Regions from separate parts of the Paenarthrobacter sp. NPDC090522 genome, predicted to be linked through region 2. Evidence: riboswitches for the same ligand, from Rfam matches in the RefSeq annotation. Region 2 holds a riboswitch; each other region holds the start of a gene.
What was found. A riboswitch is a leader RNA that binds a small molecule or an ion and turns the genes downstream of it on or off. The one in region 2 is predicted to bind thiamine pyrophosphate.
Positions count from the first base shown of each region.

Region 1: linked by a shared signal. The riboswitch ahead of thiD (bifunctional hydroxymethylpyrimidine kinase/phosphomethylpyrimidine kinase) and the one ahead of thiO (glycine oxidase ThiO) in region 2 are both predicted to bind thiamine pyrophosphate.
Region 3: linked by a shared signal. The riboswitch ahead of thiC (phosphomethylpyrimidine synthase ThiC) and the one ahead of thiO (glycine oxidase ThiO) in region 2 are both predicted to bind thiamine pyrophosphate.
Region 4: linked by a shared signal. The riboswitch ahead of ACIQT2_RS07460 (ECF transporter S component) and the one ahead of thiO (glycine oxidase ThiO) in region 2 are both predicted to bind thiamine pyrophosphate.

Region 1 covers NZ_JBIVXL010000001.1:379,048-382,766, forward strand. The annotation lists gene thiD (bifunctional hydroxymethylpyrimidine kinase/phosphomethylpyrimidine kinase) at 95-1,615, opposite strand; TPP riboswitch at 1,607-1,705, opposite strand; gene ACIQT2_RS01765 (Rne/Rng family ribonuclease) at 1,779-3,719, opposite strand, start outside.
Region 2 covers NZ_JBIVXL010000002.1:371,402-375,120, forward strand. The annotation lists gene ACIQT2_RS03765 (thiazole synthase) at 1-65, opposite strand, end outside; gene thiS (sulfur carrier protein ThiS) at 69-305, opposite strand; gene thiO (glycine oxidase ThiO) at 302-1,561, opposite strand; TPP riboswitch at 1,554-1,673, opposite strand; gene thiE (thiamine phosphate synthase) at 1,701-2,366, shown strand; gene ACIQT2_RS03785 (ferritin-like fold-containing protein) at 2,363-3,031, opposite strand; gene ACIQT2_RS03790 (RNB domain-containing ribonuclease) at 3,073-3,719, shown strand, end outside.
Region 3 covers NZ_JBIVXL010000002.1:17,608-21,326, forward strand. The annotation lists gene ACIQT2_RS02200 (VOC family protein) at 1-75, opposite strand, end outside; gene ACIQT2_RS02205 (amidohydrolase family protein) at 154-1,236, opposite strand; TPP riboswitch at 1,322-1,429, shown strand; gene thiC (phosphomethylpyrimidine synthase ThiC) at 1,424-3,247, shown strand; gene ACIQT2_RS02215 (alpha/beta fold hydrolase) at 3,230-3,719, opposite strand, start outside.
Region 4 covers NZ_JBIVXL010000005.1:31,317-35,035, reverse strand. The annotation lists gene ACIQT2_RS07465 (ABC transporter ATP-binding protein) at 1-957, opposite strand, end outside; gene ACIQT2_RS07460 (ECF transporter S component) at 957-1,577, opposite strand; TPP riboswitch at 1,655-1,790, opposite strand; gene ACIQT2_RS07455 (NUDIX hydrolase) at 1,944-2,657, shown strand; gene ACIQT2_RS07450 (DUF4235 domain-containing protein) at 2,695-2,955, shown strand; gene mnhG (monovalent cation/H(+) antiporter subunit G) at 3,024-3,407, opposite strand; gene ACIQT2_RS07440 (monovalent cation/H+ antiporter complex subunit F) at 3,397-3,675, opposite strand; gene ACIQT2_RS07435 (Na+/H+ antiporter subunit E) at 3,672-3,719, opposite strand, start outside.

The DNA.
Region 1 (3,719 bases), on a different contig from region 2:
AGTAGGAACGGACTTTCCCGGCACCGTGCCCATACAGCCTACAGGCTCCGGGACACTTTGCCGGGAATTCACCACTTCGACGCGCGGGCGGCCTTCACGCGTGCAACCGCGGGGCGTCAAAGAAGGCCGTCTCGTAGCGGCACGAATGGGCGAAAGCCTCCACCATGGCGGCCCGGTCGTGGCTGGAGGCGACGACCGCGGCCGCGTCCGTAAAGCCGATGGCCTTGCGGGTGGCCTCGGCAAAGTCTTCATCGGCGTAGGTCTTCAACCAGTCCGCATACGCGTGCTCCGACGGGGAACCTGCTGTGACGTAACTTGCGTGGAGCCGGTGTCCCACCTCGGCGTAGAGCCAGTAACAGGGCAGGATGGCCGCGAGCAGCACACCGTAACTTCCAGAGGCCGACGCCGCCAGCAGGTGGTCCACGTAGGCCTTGGTGACAGGTCCGGTGTGGGTTGCGGCCTCCCGCGTGCTCAGCCAATTGCGGTGCAGTTCGGATTCGACTTCGAGGCAGAGCTGCGAGGACCTGGCCCAGAACAGCTGCTCTTCCTCGGTGGGAGCGAGGGCACCTGCCCGTGCCAGCACCCGCGAGTAGCCGTTCAGGTAAAGGGCATCCTGCGCGAGGTAATAGTTGAACTGTGGCTCGGGAAGGCTGCCCGACTCCAGCCCCTGGATGAATTCGAGGCCATGGATGGCGTCCAGCTCAGGTGCCGCTTCCTCCCACAGGCGGGCGGCGAAAGCCCCCGGGCCTTCGGCCTGCTGTGCATGGTGGAAGTGGTTGATGGGGCCGCTGCCATGGCCCACCTCCAGCACATCCGCGGTGGCCAGGGCCTGCAGGAGCCAGGGTTTGACCTCCCGCAGCGACGCTTCCCAGTCTCCCGTCCGCGCCTGGACCGTAGCCAGGGCCGAGGACAACGAGCAGCCCGTTCCATGACTGTTCTTCGTCTCCACCCGTGGCCCCGCCACCGAGACAAGGTCCTGCCGCAGCAAGCCACTGGTATTGACGAGCGCATCGGGACACTCGGCTCCCGCCAAGTGTCCGCCCTTCACCAGCACGGTGTTTCCACATTCGGCCGCGAGCCGCTTGCCTTGTTCGAGGGCAGTGGACCAATCCGTCGCTTCCGGCTCGCCCAGCAGCATGGCGAGTTCAGGAATGTTGGGGGTGATGAGGTCCGCCACCGGCAAAAGGCCGCGCAGGGCGGCTTCGGCGGATTCCCGGAGGAGGCGGTCACCACTGGTAGCTGCCATCACCGGGTCAAGGACCACGACGGCGGGACGCACGTCCTCCAGCCAGCGACGCACCTCGCCAATCACCTCGGCGTCGCCCAGCATCCCGATCTTGACGGCGTCGATGGTTACATCGCTGCTGATCGCCTCAAGCTGCTGCCGCAGGAAGTCCACGGGCGGAACATGGACGGCGGTGACGCCCAAGGTGTTTTGCGCCGTGAGTGCCGTGACTACGCCCATTCCGTAGCCGCCGTGGGCGGCAATGCTCTTCAGGTCTGCCTGGATTCCAGCGCCGCCGGAGGGGTCGGAGCCCGCGATGCTAAGGACGCGCGGGGTCCGCCGGCCGGTGTTTGCCACGGCGTAGACGGCTGATTTCAACGATGAAGTCATGAGGGACATCCCTTCGCCGGTGCTAACCGGACAGGTTCAACGGGTCTGGATCTCAGCCCGGCCCAACGCCTGGCACCCCGTGTCAGTGACCAAGCCTAACGGACGAAGGGTCCGGCAGTAGTTACTGCCGGACCCTTCGTCGGTTACATGACGTTGGCAATGCCTAGAGTTCCGAGGCCGGAACCCCCACGCCGAGGATAATCGGCTCAGAAGCAGCGGACTCCCTCTTGGCCTGCTCCTGCGGCGCCTTGGCTTCATGGGCCGCTCCCCCACCGGTGGACGCGGACACCTCATGGTGCTCTACCGTGGTCTCGTTGGCGGCACCCTGCGCCCGGCTGGCGCTGCGGTTCCGGCGCCCACGCCGGCCGCGGGCACGGCTGGACAGATCACTTTCCTCCGCAGGATCCTGCCGGGTGGGGACGGTTTCCGCGGGAGCAGCAACAGTGGCAGCAGGCCCAGCCTGGCTTTCGACAGCCACGGGACCCCCACCCAGGTGGGAGAAAGCCTCAGCCAACAGGTCCAGAGTCATGGCAGGCTTCTCCGAAGCCGGCTCCTCGTGGTGTTCCACGAAGGGCAGGGCAACCTCTTCACCGCCAAACCGGAGCACCGGCGTGGCACGTGGGGCGCCCTCGACGGCGCCCGAATCGGGCACCTCGTCAGAATGCTCTGCGCCAGCCCCTGTTGCGGCGGCCGCGGCACGTGCTTCTTCCTCGGCCCGGTGAACCTCGTCGTCGTGCAGGTGGGCAGCGTGCGCTGCAGCGGCGATCGTGGCCAGGGCAGCCCTGGTGGCCTGGGCCTTGGCCTGCCGTGCCGGATCCACCGGCTCCGGAGCCGGCGTCGAAGGCGCAGGCGAAGCTGCGGTGTGGACCGGCGTCGAGCTCTCTGCCGGCTGTCCCCCGCCCTTGCCGCGGCGGCGCTTCCGCTCAGTCCGGCTGGAAGGCTGCTGCTGGGTTTCCGTGTGCGGCCGGTGCTGCTCGGCGGCAACAGCGTTTGCACGACGGTGCTCAACAGGTTCGTCGTGAGTCACCACGCCGCGTCCGGCACAGTGCTCGCACTGCTCGCCAAAGACCTCGAGCAGGCCCGTGCCCATGCGCTTGCGCGTCATCTGCACCAAGCCAAGGGAGGTCACTTCCGCCACTTGGTGCTTGGTACGGTCCCGGCCCAGGCATTCCACCAGGCGGCGCAGCACCAGGTCCCGGTTGGATTCAAGCACCATGTCGATGAAGTCGATGACGATGATGCCACCGATATCGCGCAGGCGAAGCTGGCGGACTACTTCCTCGGCGGCCTCAAGGTTGTTCTTGGTGACGGTCTCCTCCAGGTTTCCACCGCTGCCGGTGAACTTGCCGGTGTTGACGTCCACCACAGTCATGGCCTCGGTACGGTCGATCACCAGGGATCCACCCGACGGCAGGAAGACCTTGCGTTCCAGGGCCTTGTGGATCTGCTCGTCGATGCGCCATGCCGAGAAAATGTCCTGGTCCTTGGTCCACTTCTCGAGCCGGCCCACCAGGTCCGGCGCAACATAGGTGACGTAAGCCTCAATGGTGTCCCAGGCATCGTCGCCGGAAACGATGAGCTTGGAGAAGTCCTCGTTGAAGACGTCACGGACCACCTTGATGGTCAAATCGGGCTCGCCGTAAAGCAGCTCGGGTGCCAGGACCTTCGTGGAGGAGGCCTGGCCCTCAATACCCTCCCACTGGGCGCGGAGGCGGTTGATGTCGTGGGTCAGTTCCTCTTCCGAGGCCCCTTCGGCTGCCGTACGGACAATGACCCCGGCGTTCTCCGGCAAACGGTCCTTGAGGATCCGCTTAAGGCGGTTGCGCTCGACGTCGGGCAACTTGCGTGAGATGCCCGTCATGGAACCGCCGGGAACGTACACCAGGTAGCGGCCCGGAAGGGAAATCTGGCTGGTCAGGCGTGCACCCTTATGCCCGACGGGATCCTTGGTTACCTGCACAAGGACGGAATCACCCGATTTCAGGGCGTTTTCGATCCGGCGCGGCTGGCCCTCAAGGTTGACGGCATCCCAGTTCACCTCGCCGGCATAGAGGACCGCGTTGCGGCCACGTCCGATGTCAACGAACGCTGCCTCCATGGAAGG
Region 2 (3,719 bases):
GACGAGAGCTCAACACCGTCAATGACCAACGGGTCAATCCGGGTTTCAGTGCTTGTTGTGGTCACGGTTCAGCCTCCTTGGACTGCGGTAACGAGTTCCAGTTCATCGCCTTCAGCGAGGTCCGTGGCGGCCCATTGGCTGCGCGGCACCACTTCCGAGTTGCGTGCGACGGCGACGCCCAGCTTGCCGCCGTCGGCCGCCTGTCCGCGGTGGTCCAGTGCGCGGCCGGTGACGGACGTCACGAGGGTGCTGACGGAGGCGCCGTCCACTACTGCGTGGTCTGCTCCGTTGAGTTTGATGTTCATGCTGATTCCTTGGTGAATGGTCCGGTATGAGGGGAGGTATGGATGGCGGGTGCACTTCCCTGCGGGGCAAAGCGGTCCGGCCTGAAGCGTGACCACCTGGGATCGGCCGGGCCGGTCATCAAACCGCCCACGATGGCCGCAGCCACGGGCGTCAGGAGAACTCCGTGCCGGAAGAAGCCCGTGGCGACAATCAGGCCCTGGACCTCCCCCCCGGCACCGGCCACCCGTCCCAGCAACGGTGCATTGTCCGGAGTTCCCGGCCTGGCGCGGGCTGTCGCTTCGAGGAGTTCCAGTTCTGCGACGGCGGGCACAAGGACCTGGGCATCGCGCAGGAGTTGGTAGACGCCGCCGGCCGAGACGGCGTTGGAACTGGCAGACAATCCGTCTTCGCGTTGGGTGGCCCCGACTACCACGGTCCCGTCCTCCCTGGGAACGATGTAGACGGGCACACCCCGCACCATTCCGCGGATGGTCGACGTGACAAGGGGCTGCAGGGATTCCGGGACACGGAGCCGGAGGATGTCCCCGTAGACCGGCCGCAACGGGAGATGGAGCTGCTCCGGGAGGCCGTTGACGGTTGCAGCGTCCAGGCCATTGGCAAGGACTGTTTCCTTGGCCGAGACCCGCCTGCCGCTGCTGGATTCAACGCCGGCTACGCGTCCTTCGTCCCAGAGCAGGCGGACGGCCGTTTCCCGGAGGTGGAAGCCGGAATCGGTCCCCTCGATCCAACTGGTATCGGCGGGACAGTGGGCAGCCAAACCGGCCAGAAGCCTCGCCGCCAGCTTGCGGGGATCCACTTGATGGTCCGCCGGTATGTGGAACGCGCAGGATACCTGCGGACTCAACAACGGCTCCCGCCCACGGGCATCCCTCAGCAGGAGTGGCTCCACCTGGAGTCCCGCAGCCACCTGGACTGCCCGGAGGTCCGCGAGCGCACGGCGGTCGGCGGCGTCGGCACCCACGGCGATGGTCGCCGTCGTGCGGTATCCGGCGGCTTCCCTCGACCCGGCGAGGCTGTCCACGAAGGCGGGCCAGCGCCGCGACGATTCCAGCATGAGTTCCAGGAGATCTTCCTCCTGGTAATGGAGCTCGCTGACGGGAGCCAGCATGCCGGCAGCGGCAAAGGTTGCTCCACTTGCCGGTGCCGGATCGATGAGGACCACCGAACGGCCCAGGCGTCGCGCCTCATGCGCGATTCCGAGTCCAATGACGCCGCCGCCGATGACGGCGACGTCTGCGTGAATGGCTTGTGCCATGGATTCCCTTCCCTACGCCGGTACTAGCCGGATCAGGTCAAGCGGTCGGCGCTGAAGCCCTCTCAGCCGGACAGTCATAAAGACGATCGTCGCGGCTCCCGCAGTACGTGCCCAGTTTAGAGGAACTACTCTGGTTTGCATGACCCAGCCTGATCTCCTTTCCCCTGCCCGCCTGTATTTGTGCACCGACGCCCGCCGGCGGCAGGACGACTTCGAAGACTTTGTGGACGCCGCGTTCGAGGGCGGAGTGGACATTATCCAGCTCCGCGACAAGACGCTCGAGGCTGCCGAAGAACTGGAACTGCTGGAGGTCCTGAACAAGGTTGCCAGCCGCCACGGACGCCTTTGGGCCGTCAACGACCGCGCCGATGTTGCCCGTATTTCCGGGGCTCCGGTGTTCCACATCGGCCAAAAGGACATCCCTCTGGGGGCGGCCCGGGAGCTGCTCCCGGTCGAGGAAACAATCGGCCTCTCCACCCACTCGCCCGAGCAGGTGGACGCGGCTGTGGCCGCTTCCCAGGGACCTGGTGGCCTGGACTACTTCTGCGTAGGCCCGCTCTGGGCGACACCCACCAAACCGGGCCGCGCTGCTGTGGGGCTGGACTTGGTCACATATGCCGCGGAGGCCGTAAAACAAGCCGGGGTGGACCTGCCCTGGTTCGCCATTGGTGGGGTTGACCTTGGAAATGTGGAGCAAGTAGTTGCCGCCGGTGCCAGCCGCATCGTGGTGGTCCGCGCCATCACCGAGGCGGAGGACCCGACGGCGGCCGCGCGGGCGCTGCTTTCGGCGCTCGACGCGGCCTAGGCCGTCAGCCCAAGCCCCGTCATGCGGCGCCCGTGCCGTTCGGCCAGCTCTGCGGTGAGCTGATGGACTGCGGCACGGGATCCGTGTCCATCGCGCAACAGTGGTCCCAGGTCCGGGTGCTCCAAGCCCACCCGCTGGGCCTGGGTGAGGGCCTCCCCCACAATCCGGCGGCCCCAGAGCGAGAGCCGCGAAGCCAGCCGGGGGTCATCCCGCAGGGCCCGGCGCAGCAGGATCCGCAGGGCTTCGGTAGCTTGATCGGCCGAGCAAACCTGCTGGACGAAATGCTGGATCCCGGAATCGAGGAACCCGGCGACCGTTCGGTAAAAGTCCGCCGATACGGTGTCGATGACATAAGCCTTCGTCACCGACTCGAACCAGTCTCCCGGCGGGGTCCGCTCGTGGAAATGGTCGAACGAACCCTGGAACGGGAGCATGGCGTCCTCAGGGTCGTTCCCCATTTCGGTGAGCCTGCCACTGATCACGGCATAGTTTCCGAAGGCGCCAACAGCGATCTTCGCCAGCATGGCCCGTTCGCGAAGCGTCGGTGCCAACCGGGAGTCGGAGGACAACCGGCCAAAGGCGGACAACTCCCCGTAGGCCATGGCACCCAGCAGCCCGGCGGCGAGCTGTCCCGGGGAGTCGTTGCGGCCTGTGGAGGTGCCCATGTTCCAAGACTATCCGTCGAATTCGGGCTAGTCTGACTTTCGTGTCACATCATCGGATAGCGCCCAACGTCGACGATTCTTCCGACCAGCTCGCGGAGTCCCTGGCTGCGCTCAGGACCGAGCTGGAACTGCCCGGCGAGTACCCCGGCGATGCGTTGGCTGAGGCTCGCGCGGCCGTTGAACACCATCAACTCCCCGCCCGGGATTTGCTCGACGTTCCTTTCGTCACCATTGATCCCGCCACTTCCACCGACTTGGACCAGGCCCTTTTCATCGACCATTCAGGCGAAGGCTACAAAGTCCTTTACGCCATTGCGGACGTCCCCTCTTTTGTTGTGCCCGATGGAGCCTTGGACGCGGAAACCAGGCAGCGCGGCCAGACCTACTACGCTCCCGACGGCCGGATTCCCCTCCACCCGGAGGTGATCAGCGAGCATGCCGGCAGCCTGCTGGCCGGGCAGGATTGCGGGGCGTTCGTGTGGGACTTCGACCTTGATGCAAAAGCGGACGTCGTGTCCGTCTCCGTCGCGCGCGCCAAGGTCCGGAGCCGCGCGAAGCTGAGCTACAAGGGTGCCCAGGAGCAGATAGATTCCGGCTCGGCCCTTCCTGTCCTCCAACTGCTGAAGGAGGTCGGACTGAAACGAGTGGAGCTGGAACGCAAGCGTGGTGGTGCCAGCCTCAACATGCC
Region 3 (3,719 bases), 350 kb from region 2:
GTCGCCGACCTTGAGCATCACCGTGCCCATGGTGAGTTCGGCAGGCAGCAGGTCCTGGGTGGATGAGGTGGTCATATGAAACTCCCGGTAATGAAGGTGGCCGCTGTTCGGCGCGTTCTACTTATCTAAATTACTTGAAGCTTCAATTTATTCCTAGCGGATCACCGTTCCACGCAACACCACACTCTTCAGCTTGTGGACTGTGGCCAGCTCCTGCCGCGGATCAGCAGCGCAAACCACGACGTCGGCACTCGCGCCTTCGCTGATGGCGTCGGCTCCCAGCCACTCACGGGCGCCCCAAGTGGCAGCGTTGAGCACAGCGGCAGGCGGCAGGCCGGCGTCGTGCAGTTCCTGCATTTCGTCCGCGATACGGCCGTGGTTGATGACGCTCCCGGCGTCCGTACCCGCGTAGATGGAGACTCCTGCTTCGAAGGCCTCCAGGACGCGTTCGCGGCGCCGCTCCCACAGGGCAGTCATGTGCTGCGCATAGTCGGGGAACTTGGGCCTTGCTTGTGCGGCGATGTCCGGAAAAGTAGCGATGTTCACCAGCGTGGGGACGATCGGCACCAGCTGCTCCACCAAACGGGGCACATGCCGCGGCAAGAGACCGGTAGCGTGCTCGATGCAGTCAATGCCGGCGTCGAGCATCTGGTCCACGGTGTCTTCGGCGAAGCAGTGCGCGGTCACGCGGGCCCCTTCGTCGTGCGCGGCAGCAATGGCATCCTTGACCACGGCAGCAGGAAATGACGGGGCTAGGTCTCCAACGCCACGGTCTATCCAGTCGCCCACCAGTTTGACCCAGCCATCGCCGGCGCGGGCTTCCTTGCGCACTGTCTCCACCAGCTCATCGGGCTCCACCTCGTGGCCCAGGCCTCGAAGATAGCGGCGGCTCCGCGCGATGTGCCGCCCTGCCCGGATGAGCCGCGGGAGATCATTGCGCTGCTGGGCCCAACGGGTATCGCTGGGTGAACCGGCGTCCCTGATCAGCAGCGTGCCGGCGGCGAGGTCGGTTTGCGCCTGGGCCAAGGTGGTCGCCTCGTCCACCGATCCGCCCGGGCCGAGGCCGATATGGCAGTGGGCGTCCACGAAACCAGGGAGGACCCAGCCATCCAGCACGGCGTCCGGCCGGGCCGCGGGCCGGATGAACGTCAGCAGGCCATCCACGGACCATAGCCCCCGGCGCTCGTCCTCGGCTCCGAGCAGCACGGGACCGGTGAATTCGATGATGTTCGCCATGGCAAAAGCCTAGTGCTCCCCCTCGAGCCACGCCCTGCCGGATGGCTTGTGACTGGGACCACCCGGGGAGCTGTGGTAGCTTCGTCTACGACCACACGGGGGCCCTTGCAGGGGCTGAGATCGGGCTGAGGCAGTCTGCGACCGTTGAACCTGTCCGGGTAATGCCGGCGAAGGAAGTGAGTAATCCTTGAGCACCACAGAAACACAGCACAGCCCTGCCCAAAACCAGTCTGCGACGGCAGAAGAGACGGTCACGCAGTCGCTGAAGTCCCATTCGCTGGCCTGGCTGGAAGATCCCCGCCACGGCATCCGCGTACCGGTCACCGAAATCGCGTTGGAACCATCGCCGAACGGCCAGGCCAACGCTCCCTTGCAGGTGTACCGCACCGCCGGGCCAGGCAGCGACCCGGTAGTGGGCCTGCGTCCTTTCCGGCAGCCCTGGATTGAAGAACGCAGGGACACGGAAAGCTACAGCGGCCGCGAACGCAACCTGCTCGACGACGGCAAGTCGGCTGTCCGCCGTGGGGCGGCCTCGGCGGAATGGAAGGGTGCCCAGCCCGTTCCCCTCCGCGCCATCGAAGGCAGGACCGTCACGCAAATGCACTATGCCAGGCAAGGCATCGTGACCCCGGAAATGCGCTTTGTGGCGCTGCGGGAAAACTGCGACGTCGAACTGGTTCGCAGCGAAGTAGCGGCCGGCCGCGCCATCATCCCGAATAACATCAACCACCCTGAGTCCGAGCCGATGATCATCGGCAAGGCGTTCCTGGTGAAGATCAACGCCAACATCGGCAATTCAGCCGTGACCAGCTCCATCGCCGAGGAAGTCGACAAGCTGCAGTGGGCCACCCAATGGGGCGCAGACACCGTCATGGACTTGTCCACCGGTGATGACATCCACACCACCCGCGAGTGGATCATCCGGAACTCCCCCGTTCCCATCGGCACCGTTCCCATCTACCAGGCGCTGGAGAAGGTCAACGGCGAAGCCAACAAACTCACCTGGGAGATCTTCCGTGACACGGTGATTGAGCAGTGCGAACAGGGCGTGGACTACATGACGATCCACGCGGGGGTCCTCCTTCGCTACGTTCCGCTGACGGCCAACCGGGTGACGGGAATCGTTTCGCGTGGCGGCTCCATCATGGCGGGCTGGTGCCTGGCCCACCACGAGGAGAACTTCCTCTACACCCACTTCGATGAGCTGTGCGAAATCTTCGCCAAGTACGATGTCGCGTTCTCGCTCGGTGACGGACTGCGTCCCGGTGCCACCGCCGACGCCAACGATGCCGCGCAGTTCGCCGAGTTGGACACCTTGGCCGAACTGACCCAGCGTGCATGGGAGTACGACGTCCAGGTCATGGTGGAAGGGCCGGGGCACATCCCGTTCCACCTGGTCCGGGAGAACGTGGAACGGCAGCAGGAATTGTGCAAGGGCGCCCCGTTCTACACCCTGGGACCCCTCGTGACGGACGTCGCGCCCGGCTACGACCACATCACCTCGGCCATTGGAGCCACGGAGATTGCCCGCTACGGCACGGCCATGCTGTGCTACGTGACTCCCAAGGAACACCTGGGCCTGCCCAACAAGGACGACGTCAAGACGGGTGTGATCACGTATAAGATCGCAGCCCATGCCGCGGACCTCGCCAAGGGACATCCCGGTGCGAACGAACGCGACGACGCCCTCTCCAAGGCGCGCTTCGAATTCCGTTGGCGGGACCAGTTCGCCTTGTCCCTGGACCCGGTAACCGCGGAATCCTTCCACGACGAGACGCTTCCGGCCGAACCGGCCAAGACGGCACACTTCTGCTCCATGTGCGGACCCAAGTTCTGCTCGATGCGCATCAGCCAGGACATCCGGGATGAATACGGTTCTGCCGAAGCCCAGGCAGCGATTGCGGACATGTACAGCGGCATGCGGGAAAAGAGCCAGGAGTTCCTCGCGGCAGGAGGCAAGGTCTACCTGCCCGAGCTGCAGGTGCCTGCAGGGTCAGGACGCGCGAACTGAGCTGGCCCGCCCAACCTCGGCGATGAACTTCCGGATGATCCGGTCTCCATCCGCCGAGTCCTGGGGCCGGTGCCCTCCAGCCGCCGCGCAGCGGAGGGCACCGGTTTCCTGCAGATAGGCTGCGATCTCCTCGTAGAGCGGTTCCCAACCGCCTGTGAGGACCAAGGTAGGTACTCCCGGAACGATGTGCAGTTGCGCTTCCCACGGGGGTGCCTGCAGTCGCAGCCTCCTGGCGGAACGCCTGGCCTCGGGTGTTTCCTGCCCGCCGGCCTCGGCGGAAAAAGCACGCCGGAAGTATTCGCGTTCGTAGTCGGCGTCGTTCAGTTGGTTCCGGACCTCGAAAAGCGGTTCCATGAGGGCACGGTGTGAAGCCGTGGCGGGCAACTCCGCTGTCAGGGACAGGCACGCAGGCTCAACAAGGACCAGGGAATGCACCAGGTCCGGGCGCTCCACCGCCGCAAGCATGGCGGAG
Region 4 (3,719 bases), on a different contig from region 2:
GATGGTCAGTGCTTGTCCGGCCCTGACCTGCGCGGTAACGCCGGCTTGGACCGGCACGGGCGGGATGCTTTTGAAGCCGCGGCGCCGGGGCTTTTCCCGGGACACAGCCAGGTCTTGCGCTGCCAGGAGCAACGGTGCCATCTCGGGGACGAGGGTCCGTGCACGGGTCCGTGGAACATAGCCGGGAACCCACACGCCCGCATCAATGAGCATGGTGCGGGCCTCGGAAAGCACGTGGTCCGGCTGCCCATCCAGGAGAACCCCTCCGCCGGGTTGCAGGACCACGATCCGGTCAACGAGGTCCTTCCATACCGATACCCGGTGCTCCACCACCACCAGGGTTGCACCGGTCTTGTCCAGGCAGCGGCCAACGGCGTCGCGGACTTCCAGCACGCCGGCCGGGTCCAGGTTGGCTGTCGGCTCGTCCAGGAGGAGCAGCCCTGGCCGCATCGCCAGAATGCCGGCAAGCGCAAGGCGCTGCTTCTGCCCGCCGGAGAGTGCCGCCGTCGGGTGATCCAGCGCCAAGCCGCCATCTGCAGCGGTACGCAACCCGACGTCGTCGAGCGCCTCATGGACGCGCGCCCAAATCTCTGCCCTCGGAACGGCGAGGTTCTCGGCACCAAACGCTGCGTCGTCGCCCACGCGGGACAGGACCACCTGCGTTTCCGGGTCCTGCTGCATCAAACCGGCGCGGCCCCGCTGTTCGCGCGGCAGTCCGCCGTCGATCAGCAGGGAGCCGGTCTCGTCCGAGTCGTCTTCCTCGTCGCCCAACACCCCGGCCAAGGCGTGCAGGAGCGTCGACTTGCCGGCTCCGGAGGGACCCAGCAGGAGCACGCGCTCCCCGGGTTCGATCCGCAGGTCCAGTCCGTGGATGGCAGGGGTGGACCGTCCGGCGTGCCGCCATCCCCAGCCCTCGGCCGAGATGGCGGCGGGCCGGCCGCTGTTTGTGGCGGCCATCAGTTGAAGACAGGCTCCGACGCAGCCTTGCGGGATGCGAAAGCGCTCAGCACGCCGGTCTTCGCCAGGCCGCGCGTGGCAACCCAGGAGAGGGCACCGGCGATGATCGCACCGGAGATTGTGCAGAATGCGATGTAGGCCAGTTTGTCGACGGCTTCGTAGGCGATGTTCCAGCCCCACGGGAGGAAGGAATCATTCAGGCCGCAGAAGAGGCCAGCGCCCGCACCCGCGAGAAGCGAGGTGGGCAGGTTGAACTTCTTGTAACGGAACGCTGCGAACACCAGCTCGGCGCCGAGGCCCTGCAGGATGCCGGAGATGAGCACCGTGGTGCCGTACTGGGAGCCCATGATGAGCTCGCCGGTGGCGGCCACGGCCTCGCAGAACAGCGCCGCACCGGGCTTGCGGATGATGAGCATGCCCAGCACCGCCGGGATCATCCAACCGCCGGCGATCAGGCCGGTGAGCGGCGGGTAGGCCGCGTTCATGGGGATGGATACGATTGCGGCGCCCTGGGACCATGCCCAGAAAATCACGCCGCCGGCGATGGCGATCAACGCTGCCACCACAATGTCTACAACGCGCCAGTTGTTACTGGTCTTCTTCACGCTTGCCGTGGTCATTTCTTTGCCTCCTGAGGTTACAGGAGGGGAAAGTGCTCCCCGGTACCCCGGCCGGCTCACGCCGCCCTGGTCCGGACACTCTGAGAAGCTCGACTCCCTTGCGCCGGTACTAACCGGATCAGGTTCGAGGGTCTGCGGCTGTCCGCACTCTCAGCGCCCTCGCGTCTCCTGCATCGCTGCAGGTTCGACGGCGGCGCTCCCCTGTCGTTATCAATCTGCCCTTATGGGCGAGGTTCAGTTTACACCTGAAGGGGTTTGCGGGGTCATGGAGCGGGTCATAAATCCGTTGCGGGGCCGCTCTCCGCCCCATTCCCCGCCCTTGGGGTCGCAGACCGGGCCGCACAACGTAGCTGAGACAATGGCAGCATGACGGAAACTCCTGGTCCAAGCCATCCTGACGCAGCCAAGCCAGTTGCCGAAGCCCGCCTTGCAGCCAGCGTGATCCTGCTCCGCGATACGTCTGCAGGGCTGGAGGCCTTTGTCCAGCACAGGGTCTCCACCATGGACTTTGCGGCGGGCATGGTGGTGTTTCCCGGCGGCCGCGTGGACACTGGGGATTCCGAGGGCTGGGACTACGCACCAGAGCTTCTGGAACGACATGCCAAGGAGTGGCGGCTGAGCTCAATCGCCGCAGCAGAACCGGATTCCTCCGCGGCCAGCAGCCAAGCATGCAAGGGCTCCGGCACCGTTCTCGCCGCCGCCGTCCGCGAGGTCCAGGAGGAAGCCGGCCTCACGTTGGATCCGGCCGCCCTTCGGCCGTGGGCCAACTGGATCACGCCCGTGGACATGCCCAAGCGCTTCGACACGTACTTTTACGTTGCCAAGCCTGCCCCGGACGCCGCACCGCAACACCAGACCACTGAGGCCTGGCAGTCACTGTGGATGCCCGTTGACGGAATCCTGTCCGCGGAGGCCGAGGGCAAGCTGCAACTCATGCCGCCCACGTACTACCTGCTCAGGGAAATCTCCGGATTCGACTCCGTTGATGCCATGTGGACCGCGGCTCATGAGGTGGTTCCCGTGCTGGCACCACCGGGCTCCCTTGCCGCCTTCCTCAAGGAGAGGGCGAGCCGGGGCTAAGCAGGATCCGCCGGGTTGTTGAGGTTAGGCTGAAGGCATGAACTTCTTCCTCAAGCTTCTGGGCGCAGGCGTGAGCCTCGGCGCGGGTTTCCTTGGCACCAAGCTGGTCAACAAGGGATGGGAAAAAGCCACGGGCAACAAGCCGCCCAAAGGCAACGATGACATGGAGACGAGCCTCCGCTCAGCGCTGACGTTTGCCCTCATCTCGGCGTTTGTCAGCACCCTCATCCAGGTCCTGGCCAGCCGGGGTACGCAGCGCGCCATCGCCCGCTTCGGCAAGTCCCAGGACATCGTCTAAAACCAACGCGGGGTCACTCACGGCCCATGGCGGACATCCGGATGGGCCGGAAGTGACCCCGCGTTGCCCTAGTCCTCCGAACGCCCCTCGGCCGCACGCTGCACCACGGCTTCCAGCTCGTCCTTGGTGAGCAATTCACGGTGCCCATGCTTGGTACGGTAGGCCGAACGCCCCACCATGTGGGCCGCAACGGGTGCCGTCAGCAACTGGAAGATCCAAGCCACCAGCAGCACGGGCCACACCCACCAGGTGCGCATCTGCAGGCCGATCGCGGCAAGCATGAGGAACAAGCCCAACACCTGCGGTTTGGTGGCCGCGTGCATGCGGCTCATGAGGTCCGGGAAACGCAACAACCCGATGGCCGCACCCAGTGACATCAGGGCGCCCACCACCAGGAACACTGCCGTAACGGCGTCGATCACGAGGTCCACGCCGGTTGCATCAGGAGTCATTGGCCTGTCCCCTTCGCTCAGCCACGAACCGGGCAACGGTCACCGATCCGATAAATCCGATCACGGCCAAGGCAACCAGGAGCATGAGGTTGTTCAGGTGCCGGTTGACCGCCATATCCACCGCCAGCGCAGCGCCAAGGATGGCCAGGAGTACGTCGGAAGCGAGCACGCGGTCCAGCAACGACGGCCCAACGGCGATCCGGATGATCGCACCGGCCGCGGCGAGGCTGAGGATCACAGCCGTGACAATGAGAACCAGTTCTTTCACAGTGAGGCTCCTTCCATGCCCGGGGCTTCAGCCCGAAGGGCTGC